Regions from separate parts of the Methylobacterium sp. 22177 genome, predicted to be linked through region 3. Evidence: predicted binding sites of a transcription regulator. Region 3 holds the regulator's gene; each other region holds the start of a gene.

Region 1 (6,189 bases), on a different contig from region 3:
GTCAGGGGCAGAGGTCTGAATGAAAGTCGTCGTCGTCGAGTCGCCGGCCAAAGCCAAGACGATCAATAAGTATCTCGGCCGCGACTATGAAGTCATCGCCTCCTTCGGGCACATCCGCGACCTGCCGCCCAAGGACGGCTCGGTGGATCCCGAGCAGGATTTCCGCATGGTCTGGGAACTGGCCGACCGCGGGGCGAGCCGGGTCTCCGAGATCGCCAAGGCGGTCAAGGGTGCCGACAAGCTGATCCTCGCCACCGACCCGGATCGCGAGGGCGAGGCGATCTCCTGGCACGTGCTGGAGGCGCTCACCGCCCGCAAGGCGCTCAAGGGCATCCCGGTCGAGCGCGTGACCTTCAACGCCATCACCAAGGCGTCGGTCGAGCAGGCGATGCGCAAGCCGCGCGAGATCGACCAGGCGCTGGTCGACGCCTACCTGGCGCGCCGGGCGCTCGACTACCTCGTGGGCTTCAACCTCTCGCCGGTCCTGTGGCGCAAGCTCCCGGGCGCCCGCTCGGCGGGGCGCGTGCAGTCCGTGGCGCTCCGCCTCGTCGTCGAGCGCGAGATGGAGATCGAGCGGTTCAAGCCGCGCGAGTACTGGACCCTCATCGCCACGCTGACGACCGCGGACGGCGCCACCTTCGAGGCCCGCCTCGTGGGCGCCGACGGCAAGCGCATCCAGCGCCTCGACGTCGGCACGGGCGACGAGGCGGCCGCCTTCAGGCGCGACCTCGAGCTCGCGACCTTCCAGGTGGCGAGCGTCGAGGCCAAGCCCGCCAAGCGCCACCCGCAGCCGCCCTTCACCACCTCGACCCTTCAGCAGGAGGCCTCGCGCAAGCTCGGCATGGCGCCGGCCCAGACCATGCGGGTCGCCCAGCGCCTCTACGAGGGCGTCGACATCGGCGGCGAGACGGTCGGCATCATCACCTACATGCGGACCGACGGCGTCGACATGGCGCCGGAGGCGATCCAGGACGCCCGCCGGGTCATCGGCAAGGAGTTCGGCGACCGCTACGTGCCGGACGTGCCGCGCAAGTACAGCGTCAAGGCCAAGAACGCCCAGGAGGCCCACGAGGCGGTGCGTCCCACCGACATGGGCCGCCTGCCCAAGACGGTGGCGCGCCACCTGGAGCCCGAGCAGGCCCGGCTCTACGAGCTGATCTGGACCCGCACCATGGCGAGCCAGATGGAATCGGCCGAGCTGGAGCGGACCACCGTCGACGTCACCGCCAAGGTCGGGCCGCGGACCATCGACCTGCGCGCCACCGGCCAGGTGGTGAAGTTCGACGGCTTCCTGACCCTCTACCAGGAGGGCAAGGACGACGAGGAGGACGAGGAGAGCCGCCGCCTGCCGCCCATGAAGGCCGGCGACCCCCTCACCCGCGAGCGCATCAGCGCGACCCAGCACTTCACCGAGCCGCCGCCGCGCTACTCCGAGGCGAGCCTCGTGAAGCGCATGGAGGAGCTCGGCATCGGCCGGCCCTCGACCTACGCCGCGGTGCTCCAGACCTTGCGGGACCGCGAGTACGTCAAGATCGAGAAGAAGCGGCTGCAGCCGGAGGACAAGGGGCGGCTCGTCACGGGCTTCCTGGAGAGCTTCTTCCGGCGCTACGTCGAGTACGACTTCACCGCCGGCCTCGAGGAGCAGCTCGACCGGGTCTCCAACGCCGAGATCGACTGGCGGGCGGTGCTGCGCGACTTCTGGCGCGACTTCTCCGCGGCGATCGGCGAGACCAAGGAGCTGCGCGTCGCCGACGTGCTGGAGGCGCTGAACGGCCTTCTCGGGCCGCACATCTTCCCCGACAAGGGCGACGGCTCGAACCCGCGCACCTGCCCGACCTGCGGCTCGGGCCAGCTGTCGCTGAAGCTCGGCAAGTTCGGCGCCTTCATCGGCTGCTCGAACTACCCGGAGTGCAAGTACACCCGCCAGCTCTCGGCCACGGGCATCGACGGCGACGGGGACGGCTCCTCGGCCGAGGGCGGCCAGCCGGGCGTGCGCGTGCTGGGCGACGATCCCGCGACCGGCCTGCCGGTGACGCTCCGCGACGGCCGCTTCGGGCCGTTCCTCCAGCTCGGCGAGGCCTCCACCGAGAAGGGCGCGGAGAAGCCGAAGCGCTCGTCGCTGCCGAAGGGGCTGAGCCCCTCGGACGTGGATCTGAACAAGGCGCTGGCCCTGCTCGCGCTGCCCCGCGAGGTGGCGCGCCACCCCGAGACCGGCGAGCCGATCCTGGCCAATCTCGGCCGGTTCGGGCCCTACGTGCAGCACGGGAAGACCTACGCCAATCTCGGCAAGGACGACGACGTGCTGGAGATCGGGGCCAACCGCGCCATCGACCTGATCGTCGCCAAGGAGCAGGGCGGCGGCCGCGGCCGCCCGGCCGCCGATCCGGGCCGGCCGCTCGGCAAGGACGAGGCCAGCGGCCGAGACCTCGTGGTCAAGGCCGGCAAGTACGGACCCTACGTCACCGACGGCGAGGTCAACGCCACGCTGCCGAAGACGATGAGCGCCGAGGCGCTGACGCTGGACGAGGCGATCGCCCTGGTGAACGCCAAGCGCGCCGCGGGCGGCGGCAAGCCGGCGAAGCGGGGGGCGGCCCGGAAGAGTTCGGCGCGCGCCGCGAGCGGCGACAAGCCGGCGGCGAAGAAGACCGCCACGAAGAAGCCGGCGGCCAAGAAGGCGGCGACCAAGAAATCGAGCTCGGGCTGAGGGGCTCGCGGGCGGGGGCCGGGAGCGGCCGCCCCGTCCGCGCGCGCGGAGCGAGGCGATCCGGGACAGCCCGGGGCCGCCGAGCGTGGCGCCGACCGGTTGCTTCGCTGCGCGCGCGGACGTCGGTGGGTGCTCGCCGCCCGCTCAGCGCGCGCCGCGGTCGGCGATCGGGATCAGACCAGGTAGGTGATGGTCGCCGCCAGCGCGGTCGCGAAGGTCGCCAGCGCGAGGGTGGTGGAGTTCATCAGGGCCCGGCCGGGCGGCACGCCGGCCGCGTCGTCGTCGCAGCCGAAGGCGGCGCCGGCCGCGTGCTCGAATCGGATCAGCGTGAGGCGGCGGGCCTCGATCGCGGCGTCGCTCATGGACTGCGGCTCCCTGACCACGGTCAAGATTTATCTCCGCCACTAACGTCGATCGTCCCGTTCTGTTCCGGTCGTCGCCTATGGAAGCCGGGCCTGCGGGTCACGAGAAAGCCTTAACCCATCGTTGTGCAACGTCGTGATGACGGCCCGGCGCGCACAACCGTGTCCCGTTGCGGCCGCGGCCCTCGCTCGCGGCGGCGCAGCATGCGATGATGCGACCGCTTCGCCGCAGGGCGAACGGCTTTGATGTTTCCGTTTTGTTCCGCTATCATGCGGGGATGAAGGCGCATGCTCCACGACCCGAGACCCGTCCCAAGACCCGTCCGCGCGATTCCGAGCCGGCCGACGCGCCGCGCGCGCGGAGGCCGCGCGTGAGCGACCCGGCGCGGGACCTGTTCGGGCCGGGCGGCAAGGGCGCGGCGGCCCGTCCGCCCGAGCCGCGGCGGCGCCTGGACGCCTCGGCCTCCGTGGCGACGCTCGCGGCCGCCGAGCCCGAGGGCGGCTACACCGCCTCCGACATCGAGGTGCTGGAGGGGCTGGAGCCCGTCCGGCGCCGGCCCGGCATGTATATCGGCGGCACCGACGAGCGGGCGCTGCACCACCTCTTCGCAGAGGTGATCGACAACTCGATGGACGAGGCGGTCGCCGGCCATGCCAGCTTCATCGAGGTGGAACTGGAGGAATCCGGCGCCCTCGTGGTCACCGACAACGGCCGCGGCATCCCGGTCGACCCGCACCCGAAGTTCCCCGGCAAGTCGGCGCTCGAGGTCATCATGACCACGCTGCACGCCGGCGGTAAGTTCGACTCGAAGGTCTACGAGACCTCGGGCGGCCTGCACGGCGTCGGCATCTCGGTGGTGAACGCGCTCTCCGACCTGCTGGAGGTCGAGGTCGCGCGCAACCAGACCCTCTACCGCCAGACCTTCTCGCGCGGTCACGCGCAGGGCGCGTTGGAGCTGGTCGGCCGGGTGCAGAACCGGCGCGGCACCCGGGTCCGTTTCCACCCGGACGCCCAGATCTTCGGCTCACTGAAGTTCGACCCGCGCCGCCTGTTCAAGATGGCGCGCTCGAAGGCCTACCTGTTCGGCGGCGTCGAGATCCGCTGGCGCTGCGCTCCCGCCCTCCTCGAGGGGCTGGCGGACGTGCCGGCCGAGGCGGTCCACCGCTTCCCCGACGGGCTGCGCGACTATCTGGCCCGGGACATCGACGGCAAGGAGCTCGTCACCGAGGCGATGTTCTCCGGCAAGATCACCAAGCCGGGCTCGCACGGGTCGCTCGAATGGGCGGTGGCCTGGATGGTGGCCGAGGACGGGTTCTCGCACTCCTACTGCAACACCATCCCGACCCCCGAGGGCGGCACCCACGAGGCGGGCCTCCGCGTCGCGCTGCTGCGCGGCCTGCGCGAGCACGCCGAGCGGGTGAACCAGGCCAAGCGCATGACGGCGGTAACCACCGACGACGTCATGGCGACCTGCGCGTCGATGCTCTCGGTGTTCATCCGCGAGCCCGAGTTCCAGGGCCAGACCAAGGACAAGCTCGCCACCGTGGAGGCCCAGCGCATCGTCGAGACGGCGGTGCGCGACGCCTTCGACCACTGGCTCGCCGCCTCCCCGGCCCAGGCCAACAAGCTCCTCGACTGGGTGATCGACCGGGCCGAGGAGCGCCTGCGCCGCCGCCAGGAGAAGGAGGTCGCCCGCAAGAGCGCGACCCGCAAGCTGCGCCTGCCCGGCAAGCTCGCCGACTGCTCGGCGGCCGGCACCGCGGGCTCGGAGATCTTCATCGTCGAGGGCGACTCGGCCGGCGGCTCCGCCAAACAGGCCCGGGACCGGGCGACCCAGGCGATCCTGCCGCTGCGCGGCAAGATCCTGAACGTCGCCTCGGCCTCGCGCGACAAGCTCGGCGCCAACCAGCTGATCTCGGATCTGACCCTGGCGCTCGGCTGCGGCACCGGCACGGCCTTCCGCGAGACGGACCTGCGCTACGAGAAGGTGATCATCATGACGGACGCCGACGTGGACGGCGCCCACATCGCCTCGCTGCTGATCACGTTCTTCTACCGCCAGATGCCGAGGCTGATCGACCGCGGCCACCTCTACCTCGCGATCCCGCCGCTCTACCGGCTGCAGCAGGGCTCGAAGGTGGCCTATGCCCGGGACGACGCGGATCGCGAGCGGATCGTCAAGACGGTGTTCAAGGGCGGCAAGGTCGAGATCGGGCGGTTCAAGGGCCTCGGCGAGATGATGCCGGCCCAGCTCAAGGAGACCACCATGGACCCGAAGAAGCGCACGCTCCTGCGCGTCGCGGTCCTGGACGAGGCCCGGGAATCGACCGGCGACACGGTCGAGCGCCTGATGGGCAACAAGCCCGAGGCGCGCTTCGCCTTCATCAGCGAGCGCGCGGCCTTCGCGGAGGGCGCCGACCTCGACATCTGACGCAGTCCCGGCGCGGTCCCGCCGCGTCGGGCGACGGCCTCCGGTCGCGGCCTAGCGCGGGGCCGCGATCGCCTTGGCCGGGTCGAAGGGCTGGGCCGCCGCCACCGCGTCCTTGCCCATGTTGAGGACCGCCGAGAACCGGTCGCCGCCGGGCCGCAGAACCAGGGCTCCCGGCTCGACCGCGATGAGCTTGCTGCCGAGGCCCAGGAAGCCGCCGACGTCGATCACCACCGCCCTGAGCGTCCCGCCGTCGGTGATCAGCAGATCGTCGATCTTGCCGACGCTGTCGCCGGCGGCGTTGCGCACCGTCACGCCGATCATCTTCGTGGTCAGGAAGCTGACGGGCTTGAGTCCCTGCCGCTTGGCGGCGTCCTCGGCGTTCGCCGCCTCCATCAGCCGCCCCACCCCCTTGCCGTCCGTCGAGGTGCCCGGCCCCGTGCCCGGCAGGATCGTGTCCTTGCCGATCACACTGGCGTCCTGCGCGGAGGCCGGCGCGCCGGCCAGGCCGAGGGCGGCGAGCGACAGGAGAAGGATTCGGCTTCGCATGGCTGATCGCTCCGCGCGCCCGATCCCTGCGTGGAAGGCCCCGTCCGGGTCCCCGTGGGGCGCCGCGGTCTCAATCGCGGGCGGCGCGCCCGGTTCCGGCCTTCCCTGTCGCACCCGGACCGGCCGAACCGGCGGCCCCGAAACG
Region 2 (6,350 bases), on a different contig from region 3:
GTGGCCAACCTCGCGCCGGAGCTGTTCGCCGGGATCGTCGCCGACGTGCCCTTCGTCGACGTGCTCAACACCATGCTGGACGCGGAGCTGCCGCTGACGCCGCCGGAATGGCCCGAATGGGGCAACCCGGGCGAGAGCGAGACCGCCTTCCGGACGATCCTGTCGTACTCGCCCTACGACAACGTCGCCGCCAAGGAATACCCGGCGATCCTGGCGCTCGGCGGGCTCACCGACCCGCGGGTGACCTACTGGGAGCCGGCCAAGTGGGTCGCGCGGCTGCGCGCCACCATGACGGGCGGCGGGCCGGTGCTCCTGCGGATCAACATGGAGGCCGGCCACGGCGGCGCCGCCGGCCGGTTCGACCGGCTGGAGGAGGTGGCGCTGATCTACGCCTTCGCGCTCATGGCGGTGGGCAAGGTCTGAGCGCCGCGCGGGCGCGGCGCCCGCGACGGGGTGCTGCGCCCGAGGCTCTCGGGGTGATCGCCCCCTTCCAAGCCCTCATCCCGCGGTGCCCGCCCCGGCGAGCCTCGGAGGCGGGCTCCGGGGGTCACCGTCGGCTCTGGACGGCCCCTTCGCGGCCTCCGCGTCGCCCCGGCCCGTCGGGACGCGGCCGGGGCTTCACGGCCGGGCCTCGGCGGGCGCCGGCGGCTGGGAGATCCCCTCATCCGGATTGCGGGCCCGCTTCGCCGCCTCCTCGGCGGCCTTGTCGGCGGCGGCCTTGTCGGCGGCAGCCCTGTCGGCGGCGGCCTTCTCGGCCGCGGCCTTGAGGGCCGCCGCGCGGGCGCGGTCCATCTCGATCCGGGCGCGGCGGCGCTGACGCTCCACCTGGTCGGCCTCGGTCAGCTCGATCGTCTCCAGCTCGCGCTGGAGCACGAAGGCCGCCAGGCCGTTCGACAGGGTGCCGACGTCGAGCGCGCGCTCCGGCGCGCTCAGGGGCCCGGTCAGGCCGAACTGGACCGCGGGCGGACCGGCATTCCAGCCGCGGGGCACCGGGCCGCCCATGAGCGTGCCGCGGACGTCGAGGCGGCCGGCGCGCAGGTCGTAGCCGACGGTGCCGGCCCAGCGGGCCGGCCCGAGATCGAGGTCGAACGGCCCGGCCCGCAGCACGCCCCCCACGATCGTGGCGGCGGCCCGGGCGGATCCCCGCGCCTGCGCGCCGCCCCGGGCGAGCTCCTCGGTGACCAGGGCCTGGAGCCGCCCCTCGCGGAGCGGGTCGTCCATCTCGGCCGCGCGGGCCAGCGCCCGGCCGAGGGCCGCGGGATCGGCCGCGGGCAGGCTCAGGTCCGTCAGGGTGAGCGCGCCGCTGCCCGAGAGGCTGTCGGCGAGGCCCGACAGGGTCTCGGCCGTGGCGGCGAAGCGCAGGTCGGCGCTCAGGCGGCCGCCGAACGGTCCGCCGGCCAGGATCGGGAGCGCCGCGCCGTCGAGGCTGCCCGAGCCCGAGACCGAGGCCCCGGCCCCGGGCCGGGCGACCGTCACCGAGCCCGCGAGCCGGCCGCCGGCGAGCTTGCCGGTCAGGTCGCGCAGGGTGAGGCCCACGTCGGCGAGGCCGAGGGCGGCGGCCGCGTCGGTGGCGACGAGGCCGCGGCCGAGATCCAGGCTGGCGACGCGGACGTCGAGGGACACGGCCGGGTGGGCGGTCGGCGGCGCGAACGCGCCGTTGGCGCCCGGCGGGATCACCAGGGCGGCGGCGAGCTGCGGGATCGACAGCCGGTCGAGGGCGAGGCGGCCGTGCAGGGCCCCGCCCGCCGCCCGCAGCAGCGTCCCGTTCACCCCCGCGCCCGCCACCGTGCCGGCGAGCGCGGCGGCGGCCTCGCCCTGCTGCCGCGACAGCGTGACGGTGAGGTCGGCCGGCCACGCCCCCGGTGCCAGGGTCGCGGCGCCGGCCAGCGTCAGGAACGGCGCCAGGTCCGCCGTGTCGGCGCGGAGCGTGCCGCCGGTCGGGACGAAGTCGGGACCGACCAGGATCGGGCGGCCGGTGGCGAGCCGCAGGCCCGCGACCGTGCCGTTCGCCGTCAGGGCGAGGTCCTGGCCGTCCGGCCTCTCGGCGGTCAGGTGCAGCTCGGCGGGCTGCTGGAGCCCCGGGATGTCGGTGCGGCCGAACCACGGCCCGGCCCGCGGCGCCGCGAGCGTGGCGGTGCCACCCTCGATCCGCGCGCCGCGGCTCGCGAGCGTCAGGTCGAGGGTGCCGCCGCCGGCGCTGCCCCGGGCCTGGGTCCGCAGGGCCGCGGCCGCGCCGCCCTCCCGGTCGAGGGTGACGGCGAGGTCGAGGGGCGCGTCCCGCAGGAAGGCGGGCAGCAGGCGGATCTCGCCCACCCAGACCCGCTCGAGCAGGCCGAGCAGGGGCGCCGCCGCCGGCGCCTTCAGGCGCCCGGAGACGCGGCCGGTCCCGTCCGCGCCGATCTGCCCGGACAGCCGGGCGCTGGCGCCGGCGAGGTCGGTGACGTCGAGGCTGTCGACCGTGAGGCCGGCGCCGTCCGACTGGATCCGCGCCGCGATCGTGCCGGTGCCGGAGCCCGCGGCGCCGAACCGGACGTCCTTGGCCTCCAGGGTCAGGGCGAGGTCGGTGTCGCGCAGGGTGCCGAGCGCCGTCCCGAGGGGCGGCAGGCCGGCGATGTCGAGGCCGGTGGCGCGGATCTGGGCCTCGAACCGGCCGCGCTCGGTGCCCTCGGCGGCGGTGTAGCGGGCGTTGCCGGTGATCCGCGCCGGCCCGAGGCCCAGGCGCATGTTGCGCAGGGACAGGCCGGTGCCGGCGGCCGACAGGTCGGCGGCGGCCTCGATCTTCCGCCCGTCGAGGAGCGCGACGAGCGGCCCCTCGGCGCCGAGGCGGCGGAGGTAGCGGCCGAGCGCCTCCGAGTCGGGGGCGGCGAGCGCCACCGGACCGGAGAAGCGCAGCGGCGCCGTCTCGACCTGCCCGCTCGCTGTCACGGTGGACTCGGCCGGGCCAGTTACCGCGAAGCGGCGCAGCAGCAGGCCGCCGGCCCGCTCGAGGGTGCCGGTGAGGGCGAGGTTCGACCAGTCCTCGCCCCCCAGAACGGCGCTGCCCACCGTGAGGTCGAGGTCGAGCATCGCCGGCAGGCTGCCGGCCGCGCGCGGCAGGCCGCGGGCGATCAGGTTCTGCCCCTCCGCCGAGGTCAGGAAGGCGTCGAGGTCGAGGCGGCGGGCGTCCAAGGTCAGACCGGCGCGCCACTGGCGCAGGTCGAGCCGTCCGGTGCCGCCGAGCCGCAGGGCCCGGCCGCCGGGGTCAATGGCGAGGTCGATGGCCTCGAACCGCACCTGCGTGCCCCGGGCCTTGAAGGTGCCGGCCAGCGAGAACGGCAGGTAGGCGCCGGCCGCCTGGGTCGGCGGCCCGACGACGAGGCGGGCGGAGCCCTCGGCCTCGACCTGGGTGCCGCCGGCCTCGGCGGGGACGAGGCCGAACCGCGCGTCCGCCTCGAAGCGCGGCGCCGCGTCGCCGCCGCCGGAGATCTTGGCGGCGAGGCGCCCGTCCGGCCCCGGCGTGCCGCTGACCGCCCGGAACGGGATGCCGCCGCTCGTCCCCTCGATCCGCCAGGGCCCGACCAGGGCCGGCGCCTGCAGGCGGAGGTCCTGGACGTAGAGCTGGTCGGTCCGCCCGGTGGCGGGGACCTGCGTGGTGACGAGGAACTGCTGGATCTGCAGGTTCTCGATGGCGAGGTCGCGGTCGCGCAGGGCTCCGCCGAAATCGGGCGGCAGCTTCAGCGTGTCCGGGCCGGCGACCGGGAGCTTGATCTCGGCCCGGCCGATCCGGGTCTCGGTGAAGCGGAACTCACCCTTCAGGAGCGGCGCGAGGGCGATCTCGGCCTTGACGAACCGGGCATCCAGGCTCGGGCGGTCCGGATCGGTGCCGAGATGCAGGCGATCGACGCGCAGCCGCGGCGACGGCAGCAGGCGGACCTCGATCCGGCCGTCGGTCCGGACTGGAACGCCCAGGGACCGGGCGAGCGCCCGCTCGACCAGCCCGCGATGGGCCTGCCAGTCGACGAAGGGCGGGACCGCGAGCGCCGCCACGAGAACCAGGATGACGGCGCACGCCAGCGCGGTCAGAAGATCACGCAATGGTCCCGTTCCGCACCATCTCTGCGCGAGGCCGCGACCTCACCGGGCCGCCGTGCCCCGCGTGCCCCCGCGAGTCAGTCGCCACGGCCATAGCACGATAAGCCGCCGGGGGCGCCAGCGGCGATGCCACGGTCGGGAGCGGCTCTCGGGCTGCGCGCGCGAGGCGGCTCGCGGCACGCCGGGCCTGCGGCCTCCGGACCCGGCGCGGGTCCCCCTCTCCCGTGGAGGAGAGGGGGCTCGTCGCGCTCCGCGGCTGGCGCCCCCGGTCGCACACGTGCCGATCCGCGGCCGCCGAGGGGAAGGCGGCGCGCGCCTGCAGACCCCGGATCGTCCCGGCGCGGGCAGCCGCGTTTCATGGCTCCGCCCCCCTTCGCGGCGCGAACGGCCTCGACGCCGTTCGCGATTTGGTCCAGGGAAGCGGGATGCAGAACCGTCCGCATCCGCAGGCCGCCGGGGACGGCGCGCCCGCCACGTCCATCGCCGCCCGCGCCATGGGCGCCCTCCGCCGCGAGGCGGCCGGCTACCTCGAGGGGCTGAACCCCGAGCAGCGCCGCGCCGTCGAGACCACGGAGGGCCCGGTCCTGGTGCTGGCCGGCGCCGGCACCGGCAAGACCCGGGTGCTGACCACCCGCATCGCCCACCTGATCGCCACCGGGCGGGCGCGTCCCTTCGACATCCTGGCGGTGACCTTCACCAACAAGGCCGCCCGGGAGATGAAGCACCGGATCGGCGCGCTGATCGGGCCGGCCGGCGAGGGCATGCCCTGGCTCGGCACCTTCCACGCCATCGGCACCAAGATCCTGCGCCGCCACGCCGAGCTGGTCGGGCTCAAATCCGACTTCACCATCCTCGGCACCGACGACCAGCTCCGGCTGATGAAGCAGGTCATCGCCGACCAGAACGTCGACGAGAAGCGCTGGCCGGCCCGGGCCCTGTCGCACGCCATCGACGGCTGGAAGAACCGCGGCCTCGGCCCCGAGCAGGTGCCCCCGGGCGAGGCCGCGGCCTTCGCGTTCGGCAAGGGCGGCGCCCTCTACACGGCCTACCAGGCCCGGCTCGCGACGCTGAACGCCGTCGATTTCGGCGATCTCCTGCTGCTCTGCCTCAAGCTCTGGCGGGAGAACCCCGACGTCCTGGCCAATTACCAGGACCGGTTCCGCTACATCCTGGTCGACGAGTACCAGGACACCAACGTCGCCCAGTACCTGTGGTTGCGCCTGCTGGCGCAGGCCCGGAAGAACATCGCCTGCGTGGGCGACGACGACCAGTCGATCTACGGCTGGCGCGGCGCCGAGGTCGACAACATCCTGCGCTTCGAGCACGACTTCCCGGGCGCGGTGGTGGTGCGGCTGGAGCGCAACTACCGCTCCACCGGCCACATCCTGGCCGCCGCCTCCGGGCTGATCGCCAAGAACGAGAGCCGCCTCGGCAAGACCCTGCGCACCGACGACGAGCCGGGCGAGCGCGTCACCGTCACGGGCGCGTGGGATTCCGAGGAGGAGGCGCGGATGCTCGCCGAGTCGATCGAATCCCTCCAGTCCAAGCAGCACCCCCTGTCGGAGATCGCCGTGCTGGTGCGGATCTCCGCGCAGATGCGCGAGATCGAGGACCGGTTCGTCCAGCTCGGGCTGCCCTACCGGGTCATCGGCGGCCCGCGCTTCTACGAGCGCGCCGAGATCCGCGACGCGCTGGCCTACCTGCGCGCCACCGTGAACGTCAGCGACGACCTCGCCTTCGAGCGGATCGTGAACACGCCGAAGCGCGGCCTGGGCGACGCCACCCTGCAGCAGCTCCACACCTACGGCCGCGCCAACCGGCTGCCGCTGCGGATCGCCGCGGAGCGCCTGTGCGAGACCGACGAGCTGAAGCCCCGGGTCCGTTCCACCCTGCGGGCGCTCACCGAGAGTTTCTCGCGGTGGGCGCGGCTCGTGGAATCGCAGCCGCACAGCGAGGTCGCGCAGACCATCCTTGAGGAGTCCGGCTACACTGAGATGTGGCAGAAGGACCGCTCCGCCGACGCCGCCGGCCGGCTGGAGAACCTGAAGGAATTCGTCCGCTCCATGGAGGAGTTCCCCGACCTCGCGGCCTTCCTGGAGCACGTCTCCCTGGTGATGGAGGCCTCCGAGGCCGAGGGCGCCGAGCGGGTCTCGCTGATGACGCTCCACGCCGCCAAGGGGCTCGAGTTCGACACCGTGTTCCTTCCCGGCTGGGAGGACGGCCTGTTCCCGAACCAGCGCGCGCTGGACGAGAGCGGCCGCGCCGGCCTGGAGGAGGAG
Region 3 (6,350 bases):
CCTGCCCGGCCTTGCCGATCGTGGCGGCGGCGGCGACGAGGATCGCGCCCATCACGCATTGCGAGATCACCGCGCCCACGAGCGTGTCGAGCCGCGAGCGCCGCGCGTGCTCCCAGCCCAGGCCCTTATCGACGATCGCCGACTGCTGGTAGAAGATCATCCACGGCATGATCACCGCGCCGATATTGGCGGCGATCAGCACCCGGAACTGACCGTCGCCCAGCGGCATGTGCCCGAAGGAGGCGACGATCTCGGACACGTTCGGCCGCGCCGCGGCGGCGAGCCCGACGAAGACCAGCTCGAACAGTCCGACCACGATCGCCACGACCTCCACGCGCCGGTAGCTCCCGGTGAGGACGAGCCCGAGGAGCAGGCAGGCCGGCAGGCCGAGGCTCACGAGCCGCGGCACCCCGAACAGGTCCCCGATGCCGGCGATGCCGGAGAATTCCGTGACGATGGCGCCGAGGCCGGCGACCACGAGGCCGCCGTACGAGATCCAGGCCCAGACCGGCCCGTACCGCTCCCGGATCAGCGCGCCGTGGCCGCGCCCGGTGGCGGTCCCGAGCCGCACCGTCAGCTCCTGGACGACGTACAGGATCGGCACCAGCAGGATCTGCAGGAGCAGCAGCGCGTAGCCCCAGCGCGCCCCGCTCTGGGCCGCCGTGATGAGGCTTCCGACATCGGTATCGGCCAGCATCACCACGAGTCCGGGGCCCGCGGCCTTGAGGTAAGCGGACAGGCGAGGCAGGGAAGCGCTGGGCACGGCTCGGGAACAGTCCCGCGCACGGGCGGTTCCGGCGGGCGCCTGCGGCGTTTTCCCGGGGCAGGCGGGAGGAGCGTGAGATGGCGGAGAGCACGGATCGGGGCTCCGGCTGGAGCCTGCAGGCGAGCGCCGTGCCCGACGGGGTGCGCCTGGAACTCGCCCTCGCCGACCTCGGCGGTGCGCCGGTGACCGCCGCGATCGTGCTCGACCGGGCGGAGGCCCGGGCCTTCGCCCGCGCCCTGCTCGCCGCCGCCGGGGACGCGGCGGAGCGGACCTTCCCGAAGCCGGGCGCCTGACGGCGCGCCGCCGGCCGGTCAGCGCACCCCGAGGCCGGGGTTGCGGCCCGGCAGGCGGGGGACCACCGTGCCGCGCTTCTCGATCGGCGCGTCGCACGCGTAGGCGAACTCGGTCTTCAGCGGATCGAACACGGTCTCGCCGGTGATCCGGCAATCCTCGCGCACGGTCTCGTCGAGATAGGCCCGGGCGGCGGTGCGGAAGCGCTTCACCCGGGTGGCGTCCGGCTCCGGATCGATCCGGACCTCGCTCAGATTGCAGCCGGTGTACTCGCGCAGGGCGTTGGAGACGATCAGCATCCGGCGCAGCTGCCGGTTGTCGTAGACCTCGTAGGGCTCCTTGCAGCCGATCGTCACGACCTGGGGGGTGAGCGCCACGTAGTTCCGCGAGATGTAGGAGAACCCGGTGGTGCAGCCGGCGAGGCCGAGGGCGGCGAGGCCGAGGGGCAGCAGAGCCGCGGGTCGTCGCATCCTCGTCATTCCAAGAGGGTCCCAGCCCGCGCCCCGGATCCGCCGCCTGCCCGGCGGGGCACCGCGGTGCATTGAAACGGCTCCGCTTGCGCCGTCAATGCGTTTCTCCGCCTTGTCCCGCGGGCGCGCCGCGGCGCGCCGAGCGTGGCGGTGCCGCTCTTGCGGAACACTTGCGGAACGTTTAACCTGTTCGTGATTTGTTTCGGAGACCGTCACGTGGCGGTCCGCCAAGCCGCGAGTCCCCCGTCGATGCTCACGCGCAAGCAGCTGGACCTCCTGCGATTTATCCAGAGCCGGATGCAGGAATGCGGCGTCCCGCCGTCGTTCGACGAGATGAAGGATGCCCTCGACCTCAAGTCGAAATCCGGCATCCACCGGCTGATCACGGCGCTGGAGGAGCGCGGCTTTCTCCGGCGCCTGCCGAATCGGGCGCGCGCCATCGAGGTGATCCGCATCCCCGAGAGCCTGACGCAGGCCGCGCCGGCGCCCCAGACCCCCGCCGAGCCGCGCCGCTTCACGCCGAGCGTGGTCGAGGGCGGCAAGTCCAAGCAGCCGCCGGCCCCGGCGAGCACGCGGATGATCGAAGAGTCCGGCCGGGCCATCTCGATCCCCGTCATGGGCCGGATCGCGGCCGGTACGCCCGTCTCGGCGATCCAGAACCAGAGCCACGCCATCACCCTGTCGCCGGACTTCGTGGCCGGCGGCGAGCACTACGCCCTCGAGGTGCGCGGCGACTCGATGGTCGAGGCCGGGATCCTGGACGGCGACCTCGTGGTCATCCGCAAGCAGGACACCGCCAATACCGGCGACATCATCGTGGCGCTGATCGACGACGAGGAGGCGACGCTCAAGCGCCTGCGCCGCCGCGGCTCCTCGATCGCCCTGGAGGCCGCCAACCCGGCCTACGAGACCCGCGTGCTCGGGCCCGACCGGGTCCGGATCCAGGGCCGCCTCGTCAGCCTCGTCCGCCGCTACTGAAGCGGCTCGGCCGGCGCGTCGCCGGGAGCGAGGTCTCCGCCCGGCGCGGCGGCCCCGTCCTCCGCGGCGCGGTCGCCCGGCTCCGCGGTGACCGGCCGCGGCGGTCCCGGATCGCGTCCCGGATCGCGTCCCGGGGCCGGCCGCCAGGGCACGGCGCGCCCGTCGTCCCGGGCGAAGCGCGCGGCGAAGCCGTCGCCGTCGGTCCGGAGGGCCACGGCCCCGCGGGCGGCGAGGACTTGCCGATCGATCACCAGGGGGCCCGTGCAGGTCGGCGGCGCCGCGAGGAAGGTGATCAGCACCGCGGCGCGGGCGCAGTCCTCCGGGAAGGCCCGCCTGTCCCGGACGAGGGCGACCGCCCGCCCGTCCGGCAGCCGGGCGGTGCAGCCGAGCCGGTCGCAGCGCCCGCTGCCCGACCGGACGATGAGCGCCGCGGGCCGCCGCCCGTCACCGTCCGCCTTCAGCCACTGCTCGAGGACGAAGCCGGAGGGGCTTCCGAGGGCCGCGAGCCGCCCGTCCGGACCCCGCACCGCCGCTCCCGCGCCCTGCCGGTCGACGTAGAGGTCGTAGCGGTCGGGCCGGGCCGCGAGGCCGAGGCCGAGCAGGACCGGCGGCACGGCGAGCCAGCGCAGGCGGGAGGCCGGCAGCGTCGCCAGCAGCAGGCCCGCGGTCAGCAGGGTCAGCGCCGCGGCGCCGAAGGCCGGCAGCACCAGGCTCGCCCGCTCGAACCCGGCGATCCAGTCCGAGATCGCCAGCATGCCGGCCACCGCCCGCCCCATCAGCCACCAGACCGGCCGGTCGAGGGCGAAGGGATAGGCGAGGCAGCCGATCACCGCGGCGGGCATCACCGCCAGGGAGACGAGCGGCAGAGTCAGGGCGTTGCCGACGAGCCCGAAGGGCTGGACCGTCTGGAAGTGGTAGGTGGCGAAGGGCGCGGTCGCGACCTGCGCCACAAGGGTCGTGGCCAGGGTCCCGGTGACCGCCGAGAGGCCGGTGCCGACGAGGCGGCCGATCCGCCCGGCCCCGGGGCGCACGAACAGCCGCCCGTCGATCAGCCGGGCGCAGGCGATCAGCCCGGCCACGGCGCCGAAGGACATCTGGAAGCTCGGGCCGAGCAGGCCCTCCGGCTCCCGGGCCAGGGCGATCAGCGCCGCGAGGGCGAGGTTGCGCATCGACAGGGCCGGCCGGTCCACCAGGATCGCGCCCAGCATGATCAGGGTCATGATCAGCGAGCGCTCGGCCGCGATGTCCCAGCCCGAGAAGGCGCAGTAGGCGGTGACGCCGACCATGGCGAAGCCGGCCGCGATCTTCTTGATCGGCCAGAGGAGCGCGCAGAGCGGCACCGTGGCGAGGACCGCCCGCACCAGCCAGAACACCACGCCGGCGGCCAGCACCATGTGGAGGCCCGAGATCGACACCACGTGGTAGATGCCCGCGGCGCGGAGCGCGTCGTTGGTCGCCGGTCCGATGAGGCCGCGCTTGCCGGTCACCAGGGCCGCCGCCACCGCGCCCGCCTGGCCGCCGGCGGCCTCCGCGATCCGGCGCGTGAGCCCGTTGCGGGCCGCGTCCAGTGCCGCGGCGAGCCGCAGGCCCAGCGGCGGCGGCTCGGACGGCGCCCGGACGGTGACCGCGCCGACCAGCGAGCCCACCGCGCCGATCCCCTGGAAGTAGGCGTCCCGGGCGAAGTCGTAGCCGCCGGGCCGGGCCGCCTCCGGGGGCGGCAGCAGCCGCGCCGTGGCGGCGACGACGTCCCCGGGGCGCGGGATCGGCGTCTTGCGGAACGAGACCCGCACCCGGGCGGGCCGCGCCTCGGGCGCGAGGCCGGCGAAGCTCTCCACCCGGATCACCAGCCGGGCGCCGACCTCGCGCTCGTCCAGGGCCTCGACCGTTCCGACGAGCGGACCGATCGTGGTGCGCGTCAGGATCGGCGCGGCGACCTGCGTGACCCGCCAGGTCGCCGCCGCGAAGCCGAGGAGCGCGGCCGCCACCGCGAGCGCCGCCGCCAGGGCCGCCGGCCGCGCGCCGAGGACGGGAACCGGCGCCAGCGCGAAGGCGGCCGCGATCAGGGGCGCGGCCAGGCTCGGCGCGCCGTCGGCCGCCGCGAAGTAGACCAGGATCCCGCCGCCGAAGGCCACTGCCAGCCAGGGGAACAGCCGGCGCTGCTCGGCCTCGCGGGCGAGACCGGCGGCGACCCAGCCGCGGAGCGCCGGTAGGGCGGGCGGGAGGGCTCGGACGCGCGGGCCGATCAGCGCCACCGCGCCGCCCGCCCGCCTCGCGCCGATCCGCCGCATCGCCGCCGCCCCGCTCCGCGCGACCTGTCGTCGGGGCCGAGCGATTCTGCGGGCGATTCTTAACGCATCCGCCGGCCCGTGCTACAGCCGGCTCTTCGTGCTACGGGCGCCCTGTCGAGCCCCTCGCCGCTCCGCCGCCCCTTCGCCGTCCGTCGCGCTCCGTCCGCGACCAGCCCCGGAACATACCGGACCGATGTCCTCAGCCGTCGTCACGCGCTTCGCCCCCTCGCCCACCGGCTACCTGCACATCGGCGGGGCCCGCACGGCTTTGTTCAACTGGCTCTACGCCCGCCACACCGGCGGGAAGATGCTGCTGCGCATCGAGGATACCGACCGGGAGCGCTCCACCAAGGGCGCGATCGACGCGATCCTCGACGGCCTGTCCTGGCTCGGCCTCGACTGGGACGGCGACGTGGTCTTCCAGTTCGCCCGCGCCGAGCGCCACCGCGCCGTGGCCGAGGAGCTGCTGGCCGCGGGCCGCGCCTATCACTGCTACGCCACCGCCGAGGAACTCGCGCAGATGCGCGAGACCGCCCGCGCGGAGGGGCGCGCCCCGCGCTACGACGGCCGCTGGCGCGACCGCGACCCGTCCGAGGCGCCCGCCGGGGGCAAGCCGGTGATCCGCCTGCGCGCGCCGATCGAGGGCGAGACCGTCGTCGAGGACGCCGTCCAGGGCCGGGTCACCTGGGCCAACAAGGACCTCGACGACCTCGTCCTGCTGCGCTCGGACGGGACGCCGACCTACATGCTCGCCGTCGTGGTCGACGACCACGACATGGGCGTCACGCAGATCATCCGCGGCGACGACCACCTCACCAACGCGGCGCGCCAGAGCCAGATCTTCTCCGCCCTGGGCTGGGACATCCCCCGGATGGCCCATATCCCGCTGATCCACGGGGCGGACGGGGCCAAGCTCTCGAAGCGCCACGGCGCGCTCGGCGTCGAGGCCTATCGCGATCTCGGCTACCTGCCGGCGGCCCTGCGCAACTACCTCGTGCGACTGGGCTGGAGCCACGGCGACCAGGAGGTCTTCTCCACGGACGAGATGATCGCGGCCTTCGACCTCGGGGCGGTCGGTCGCTCCGCGGCGCGGTTCGACTTCGCCAAGCTCGCCAACCTCAACGGCCTCTACATCCGCACCAGCGCCGATGCCGATCTCGTCGCGGCGATCGAGACCATCCTTCCGAATGTCGGGCCGGAGCGCGGCCTGTCGGCGCCGCTGCAGCCCGACCTCAAGGACAAGCTGATCCAAGCCATGCCAGGCCTGAAGGAGCGGGCCAAGACGCTGATCGAGCTCCTCGACAGCGCCTACTACCTCTACGCCCAGCGGCCCCTGGCACTGGACGACAAGGCCCGCGCCCTCCTCTCCGACGAGGGGCGCGGCCGCCTCGCCGGCGTGCGGCCGTTGCTCGAGGCGCTGCCCGACTGGAGCGCGGCCTCCACCGAGGGCGCGGTGCGCCAGTACGCGGAATCGGCCGGCTGCAAGCTCGGACAGGTCGCCCAGCCCCTGCGCGCGGCGCTGACCGGCCGCACCACCTCCCCGCCCCTGTTCGACGT

The links. Region 3 encodes LexA, which represses DNA repair genes until DNA is damaged. Its sites were predicted from a motif close to TGTTCNNNNTGTGTTCNG; they were not measured.
Region 1: a site for LexA is predicted at 3,314-3,331, ahead of parE (DNA topoisomerase IV subunit B). Genes of this name have one in related genera too.
Region 2: a site for LexA is predicted at 4,469-4,486, ahead of ACTJK8_RS05070 (ATP-dependent helicase). Genes of this name have one in related genera too.

The regions. Positions count from the first base shown of each region.
Region 1 covers NZ_JBQEPK010000062.1:251-6,439, reverse strand. The annotation lists gene topA (type I DNA topoisomerase) at 20-2,704, shown strand; gene ACTJK8_RS29550 (hypothetical protein) at 2,878-3,066, opposite strand; gene parE (DNA topoisomerase IV subunit B) at 3,438-5,498, shown strand; gene ACTJK8_RS29540 (PRC-barrel domain-containing protein) at 5,550-6,044, opposite strand.
Region 2 covers NZ_JBQEPK010000003.1:122,496-128,845, reverse strand. The annotation lists gene ACTJK8_RS05080 (S9 family peptidase) at 1-423, shown strand, start outside; gene ACTJK8_RS05075 (AsmA protein) at 619-4,074, opposite strand; gene ACTJK8_RS05070 (ATP-dependent helicase) at 4,497-6,350, shown strand, end outside.
Region 3 covers NZ_JBQEPK010000004.1:153,374-159,723, reverse strand. The annotation lists gene ACTJK8_RS06885 (NRAMP family divalent metal transporter) at 1-763, opposite strand, end outside; gene ACTJK8_RS06880 (hypothetical protein) at 844-1,059, shown strand; gene ACTJK8_RS06875 (hypothetical protein) at 1,078-1,527, opposite strand; gene lexA (transcriptional repressor LexA) at 1,777-2,505, shown strand; gene ACTJK8_RS06865 (ComEC/Rec2 family competence protein) at 2,499-4,793, opposite strand; gene gltX (glutamate--tRNA ligase) at 4,987-6,350, shown strand, end outside.